Regions from separate parts of the Streptomyces sp. NPDC006643 genome, predicted to be linked through region 2. Evidence: riboswitches for the same ligand, from Rfam matches in the RefSeq annotation. Region 2 holds a riboswitch; each other region holds the start of a gene.

Region 1 (2,254 bases), on a different contig from region 2:
TACGGGAGTACGAGAGGCCGATGCCGCCCGCGTGCTTCGACAGGCGGGCCACCTGGTGGTAGCGGTCGTAGATCGAGTCCAGCTCGTCCAGCGGGGAGTCCAGCAGATAGCAGGACGACATCTGGGGGTGCCGGGTGCCGGAGTTGAAGAGCGTGGGGGAGGAGGGGAGGTAGTCGAGGCGGCTCATCAGGCCGTACAGCGCGGCGACTTCGTCCACGGCGGCCGGGGAGTCGTCCTTGGCCAGCCCGGACGCCACACGCAGCATGAAGTACTGCGGCGTCTCGATGACATCGCGGGTGATCGGGTGCCGGAGCAGATAGCGGCTGAAGAGCGTACGTAGACCGAAGTAGCCGAAGCGGTCGTCGGCGGCGGGGTCGATCAGCGCGTCGAGCCGGGCGGCGTGGCGGGTGACGAACGCGGCCGTACGGTCGGCGATCAGGCCCTCCGTGTGACCGACGGCGACCGAGGAGGAGAACGAGACGGCGCCCTGGCCGGCGGCCTCGTCCGCGATCGTACGGGTGAGGAGGCGGGCGGCGAGCCGGGAGTACGCGGGGTCCTCGGAGATGAGCCCGGCGGCGGCCTCGGTGGCGAGCCCGCGCAACTCGGCCTCGTCCGACGCGGCGTTACGGCCCCGGAGCGCGGCGGCGGCGACCTTGCCGGGGTCGGTGTCGGGGAGGTCGGCGGTGAGGTCCGTGAGGAGCCGCAGAAGGCCCGTCCCGGGCCCGTCGGCCGTACCGGCCGGTCCGGCGGCCGGTACGGCCGTCTCCCGTACCCGCTCGGAGATCGCTGAAGCCGGATCGGCTGGCGCGATGGTCACGTGGTGCTCTCCCTCGCTCGGCTCTGGGCCAGGGGGAGGGCACGGCAGCGCACGCCCGCGTACGCCGACCCGGAACCGGGCGGCGCGCGGTGCGGCGTCCACCGGCCCAACCTCGGGGCCCGGACGTCTCGGCACCCGGATCGGTCGAACCGGATGCGTCGTCGGCAGGTACTCGGACTCGCGGGCGCGCAAAGCGCACCACGGCACACCGTTGCGGGACAGTTCCGGATTTCCACCGGATTCTCCTGCGGCGACAACAGAGTTGAGCATACATGTGGGGCTCGTTGGGAGCGGCACCCCCCACATGTTGTGTCGAGCGTGTTTCGGCTTGCCCGGGATCGACCCCGAAACGCCTTAGATCTCCAGGCTGTAGGTGAGCAGGGACAGCCCCGGGATGGGCGACCAGTCGCGCTCCGGCGTACGTACGAAGCCCAGGCGCTCGTAGATCCGGTGCGCGCCGAGCATCGCCTTCTGGGTGGACAGCCGCACCCGCAGGCACCCCTCGGTGGCCCGCGCACGGTCCACACACGCCCGCACCAGCGCCCCGCCGACTCCGCGCCCCCGGGCGGCCGGCGCGACGGCCAGCATGCGGAACTCGGCCTCGCCGTCCCCGGCCACCTCGGCCCACGCGGACCCGGCGACGACGTAGGCCACCCCACCGAGCACGGTCCCGTCCGCGTCGGCGGCCACCAGCACCTCGGCCCCTTCGGCCCGCGCCGCGACGTCGCGCAGGGTCTCCAGATAGGGATCGTCGGCCCCGAAGTCCAGCAGCCCGTCGTCCAGATAGGCGCGCGCGGTTATCTCCCCGAGCGCCGCGTACTCGGCGGCCTCGGCCGCCCTGATGATGAAGCCGGCCTCCGGCTGTGTTCTCTGATCCATCCTTGAAGTGTGCGACACGGTACGGCGGTGCCTTGTCACAGGTCGCAGATATCGTTGGGTGCAGAGCGAGGAGGGTCCATGGCCGTGACCACTGACCGGAACCATCTGGAGACCAGCGTCTTCGACGAGCTGACCCTGATAGTGGCCCGCACGGATGAGCGCGTGCGCATGGAACTTATCGACGGGAAGCTCAGGAGCAAGGTAGTGCCGGACGGGGATCACGGGCGCATCATCGAGTGGCTGCTTCGCATCTGCATGCAGTCGCGGCCAGAGCTGTTTCTCTACCCGGATCAAGGGCTGAAGGTGCAGGCCCACCGCAGTGGCCGCGCTCGGCCGGACGGCTCTCTCGCTCCCAGCGGCGCCTTTGTCGGTCAAGGAGAGTACCCCGACCCCGACCCTGTCCTGATGGCCGTCGAGGTCACCTCCTACGACTCCGACACCGACGCCCGCGATCGCACGGAGAAGCCCCGCGCCTACGCCGAGACCGGCATCCCCGTCTATCTGCTGATCGACCGGGACTCCTGCGAGGTGACCGTCTACAGCGAGCCGGACGGTGTG
Region 2 (2,254 bases):
GGCGTCGTACACCCGGCGCCCGCGACCCGGTCGCGGAACCGCAGATAGTCGTCGACGTCGAAGAACATCTGGGTGATCGCGTAGTCGGCGCCGGCCCGGCACTTGTCGACGAAGTGGCGGATGTCGCTGTCCCAGTCGGGCGAGCGCGGGTGCATCTCGGGGAAGGCCGCGACGCCGACGCAGAAGTTGCCGGATTCCTTGATCAGCCGGACCAGTTCGGCCGCGTACTCGACCCCCTGCGGGTGCTTCGTCCACGGGCCGAGCGGGTCGCCGGGCGGGTCGCCGCGCAGGGCGAGGATGTCGCGGACGCCCTGGTCGGCGTAGTGGCCGAGGATGTTGCGCAGTTCGGCGACGCTGTGGTCCACCGCCGTGAGGTGGGCGACCGGGGTGAGCGTGGTCTCCTGGGCGATCCGCCCCGTGACGCCGATGGTGCGGCCACGCGTCGAGCCGCCGGCGCCGTACGTCACCGAGACGAAGGCCGGTGACAGGGCTTCCAACCGTCGGATCGCCGTCCACAGCCCGGCCTCGGCCTCCGCGCTGCGCGGAGGCATGAACTCGAAGGAGTACGAACGGCCTCCTGCGGCGAGGAGGTCGCGGATGGGCACAGCGTGGTCCGCTCTTGCGCGGGGAGTACCGAGAGCCATGGGCGCAGGTTAATGGCCTGTCGCGGGTGGTCAGGTCCCGGTCCGACTGCTGATACCCGCGCCCCGGGTCATGTCCGCCGGCCCGTCCGGATTCCGGGCAGGGGTGTATGGGCGGCGTCCGTCCCCGTAGGCTGTTCAGTGCAGCTGGTTCGTTCCTGCCCGCCAGGCAGGACGTCGTAAGAGGGAACCCGGTGGGAATCCGGGACTGCCCCGCAGCGGTGAGTGGGAACGACCGCCGTCATACGCACTGGGTCCGGCCGGATCTGGGAAGCGACGGCCAGTAGGTGTCTCGTGGCCGACACGAGACGGGCCCACGAGTCCGAAGACCTGCCCGTTGCCCGTGCGCGACCGATCGCGCGCGGTCTTTCCGGTGACCTCGTGGGCGGGTCGGCGTACGTATCGAGCGGCATGCGCGTTTCTCGCGCGACGTGTCGCGTCGTTCGGTCGTGCCTTCGCGTCCGCGTCCCGTCCCCGGGATGTTCTGGACACATCTCGCGAAGGAGAGTTCCGTGACAGCGCAGTCCGCAGCCGCGGCAGCACGGGCCACCGTGTACGGCTACCCCCGCCAGGGTCAGAACCGTGAACTGAAGAAGGCCGTCGAGGGGTACTGGAAGGGCCGTGTCGACGCCGACGCCCTGCGGGAGACCGCCGCGGGTCTTCGCCGTTCGAACTGGCGGCAGCTGGCCGACGCCGGCATCCATGAAGTGCCGTCCGGTGATTTCTCGTACTACGACCACGTCCTCGACACCAGCGTCATGGTCGGCGCCGTTCCCGAGCGGCACCGTGCGGCGGTCGACGCCGACGGCACGCAGGGGTACTTCGCGATGGCGCGCGGCACGCAGGACGTGGCGCCGCTGGAGATGACGAAGTGGTTCGACACCAATTACCACTACCTCGTGCCCGAACTGGGGCCGGACACGGTCTTCGCCGCCGACTCCGCCAAGCAGGTCGCCGAGCTGACGGAAGCGCTCACGCTCGGTCTCACCGCCCGGCCCGTGCTCCTCGGCCCCGTCACCTATCTCCTGCTGGCCAAGCCCGCCCCCGGTGTGGCCGCCGACTTCGAGCCGCTGACGCTGCTCGACCGGCTCCTGCCCGTGTACGCGGAGGTCCTGGCCGATCTGCGTGCGGCCGGCGCGGACTGGGCGCAGCTGGACGAGCCCGCGCTCGTACAGGACCGCACCCCGGCCGAACTGAACGCCGTGGCCCGCGCGTATCGCGAGCTGGGCACCACGGCCGACCGGCCGAAGCTTCTCGTCGCCTCCTACTTCGGGCGGCTCGGTGACGCCCTGCCGGTGCTCGCCAAGGCCCCGGTCGACGGGCTGGCGATGGACTTCACCGAGTCGGGCGCCGCCAACCTGGACGCTCTCGCCGCCGTCGGCGGACTGCCCGGCAAGCGCCTGGTCGCCGGGGTCGTCGACGGACGCAACATCTGGATCAACGACTTCGAGAAGTCCCTCGCCACGCTCGGCACCCTCCTCGGCCTCGCCGGCCGGGTGGACGTCTCCGCCTCCTGCTCCCTCCTGCACGTCCCGCTCGACGCCACCGCCGAGCAGGACATCGACCCGGAGATCGCCCGCTGGCTCGCCTTCGCCCGCCAGAAGAGCACCGAG
Region 3 (2,254 bases), on a different contig from region 2:
GTCCTCAACTACCTCGTCCCCGAGAAGGCGTTCCTGTACGTCACCTCGGTGGCCACCGCCGCCGGTGTCTGGACCTGGATGATGATCCTCATCAGCCATATCAAGTACCGCTCCGCCGTGGTCGCGGGGCGGCTGCCGGCGTCCTCGTTCCCGGCCCCGGGCGGCTCGGCGCTGAGCTGGGTGGCGCTGGTGTTCCTGTCGTTCGTGACCTGTCTGATCGCGTACGACTCCGAGGCCCGGGTGTCGCTGTACGTCGGCGCGGTCTGGGCGCTCTTCCTGGTCGGCGGCTGGGCGCTGCTCAAGCGCCGCAACCCCGAGCTGGCGGCGCGCGGCGCGCGTGACCCGGGCGAGCCGGAGGGCCCGTACGAGCCGGAGTACGCCAAGGCGACCGACTGACCCCGGCACCCCGTCCCACGCCGCACCCTGTCCAAGGTCGGCACCCCGTCTCACGCACCGTCTCACCAGGTGGCCTCCGCATCTCACTCGCGGAGGCCACCCGCTTATCCTTCACCCCATGCTGACCATCACCCAGGCGCTGTACGACCAGATCGTCGCCCACGCACGGGCCGACCACCCCGACGAGGCGTGCGGCGTGATCGCGGGCCCCGAGGGCAGCGACCGGCCCGAGCGCTTCATCCCCATGCTCAACGCGGCGCGCTCGCCCACGTTCTACGAGTTCGACTCGACCGAGCACAAGCAGCTCGACAACGAGCTGCGCGAGCGCGACGAGGACGTGGTGGTCATCTACCACTCGCACACCGCGACCGAGGCGTACCCCTCCCGCCGGGACATCGACCTGGCCATGGAACCGTTCGCGCACTACGTCCTGGTCTCCACCGCCGACACCGACGAGATGGGCCCGTTCCAGTTCCGCTCGTACCGCATCGTCGACGGCGAGGTCACCGAGGAAGACGTCGAAGTCGTCTGACACACTTGGGGCGCCCCGGAGAAGTCCCGCCCGGCCTGCGGGCGGACGACGTCACTTCTCCGGCGCACCCCAGCCCAGGGCGGCAGGACCCAGGAAGCCGGTGTGAATCCGGCACGGTCCCGCCACTGTGACCAGGGCCTTCGCGCGAGCGATGCCCCGGAAGCCAGGAACTGACCTGTCGCCCTTCTCCCACCATGCCAGGGGACGCGGAAATCCCCCGGAGGAGGCCCAGTCATGTCCTTGCGGCGCCACGCCCTCATACCGGCGGCCCTGCTTCCCCTGCTGCTCCCGCTCGCCGCGTGCGGCAGCACCCCGGACCCCGTCCGCGAGGCCAAAGCCGCGGCCGACGGATTCCCGTACACCGTCACCAACTGCGGTGTGAGGACCACCTTCGACGCACCCCCGAAGCGCGTGGTCACGATGAACCAGCACGTCACCGAGGTCATGATCGAGCTGGGACTGACGAAGTCGCTCGTCGGCACCGCCTGGCTGGACGACGCCGTCCTGCCCGAGTACAAGAAGGCGTACGACAGCGTCCCGGTCGTCGCCGACGAGTACCCCTCCAAGGAGAAACTCCTCGCCGCCAATCCGGACTTCGTCTACGGCGGCTACGCCAGCGCCTTCGCCGCCAAGGACGGCCGCACCCGCGACGACCTCAAGGACGCCGGCATCGACACCCGGCTCAACCTGGAGAACTGCGCCAAGGGCAAGACCTCCATGGACGACGTCTTCCGCGAGGTCACCGAGGTCGCCCGCACCTTCGGCGTCCCCGACCGCGCCGCGAAGTGGACCGCCGGGGCACGCACCGCCCTCGACACGACCGCCACCCGCCTGGCGGGCGTGCGGCCGGTCCCGGTCTTCGTCTACGACAGCGGCGACAAGACCGCGTTCACCGCCGGCGGCAAGGGCATCGGCAACGAGATGATCGAACGGGCCGGCGGGCGCAATGTCTTCGCCGACCTCGACAAATCCTTCGGCGACGCCACCTGGGAGCAGGTCGTGGCCCGTAAGCCCGAGATGATCGTCATCTACGACTACGGCGCCACCACCGTCGCGCAGAAGAAGAAGCGGCTCCTTGAGGACCCCGTCCTGAAGGACGTCCCCGCGATCAGGAACAAGCGCGTCGCCGTGCTGCCGCTGTCCGACGCCGTCCTCGGCGTCCGCGCCCCGGCCGCCGTCGGGCGCCTCGCGGACCAACTCCACCCGGAGGCGGGCGAGTAGGGCCGCCGCGATGAGCCGCGAGACCCCGCCGGCCCGGCGCCTGAGACTCGCCCTCGTGCTCGGCGGCCTCGCCGTGGCGCTCGCCTGCGCCGTCGTCGCCGCACT

Evidence for each region. A riboswitch is a leader RNA that binds a small molecule or an ion and turns the genes downstream of it on or off. The one in region 2 is predicted to bind cobalamin.
Region 1: linked by a shared signal. The riboswitch ahead of ACFYNU_RS31780 (ribonucleoside-diphosphate reductase subunit alpha) and the one ahead of metE (5-methyltetrahydropteroyltriglutamate--homocysteine S-methyltransferase) in region 2 are both predicted to bind cobalamin.
Region 3: linked by a shared signal. The riboswitch ahead of ACFYNU_RS02070 (ABC transporter substrate-binding protein) and the one ahead of metE (5-methyltetrahydropteroyltriglutamate--homocysteine S-methyltransferase) in region 2 are both predicted to bind cobalamin.

Annotation. Positions count from the first base shown of each region.
Region 1 covers NZ_JBIAHA010000028.1:57,912-60,165, reverse strand. The annotation lists gene ACFYNU_RS31780 (ribonucleoside-diphosphate reductase subunit alpha) at 1-817, opposite strand, end outside; cobalamin riboswitch at 963-1,094, opposite strand; gene ACFYNU_RS31775 (GNAT family N-acetyltransferase) at 1,172-1,696, opposite strand; gene ACFYNU_RS31770 (Uma2 family endonuclease) at 1,775-2,254, shown strand, end outside.
Region 2 covers NZ_JBIAHA010000045.1:8,602-10,855, forward strand. The annotation lists gene metF (methylenetetrahydrofolate reductase [NAD(P)H]) at 1-644, opposite strand, end outside; cobalamin riboswitch at 773-994, shown strand; gene metE (5-methyltetrahydropteroyltriglutamate--homocysteine S-methyltransferase) at 1,154-2,254, shown strand, end outside.
Region 3 covers NZ_JBIAHA010000001.1:500,072-502,325, reverse strand. The annotation lists gene ACFYNU_RS02080 (amino acid permease) at 1-396, shown strand, start outside; gene ACFYNU_RS02075 (M67 family metallopeptidase) at 515-928, shown strand; cobalamin riboswitch at 972-1,122, shown strand; gene ACFYNU_RS02070 (ABC transporter substrate-binding protein) at 1,163-2,149, shown strand; gene ACFYNU_RS02065 (iron ABC transporter permease) at 2,160-2,254, shown strand, end outside.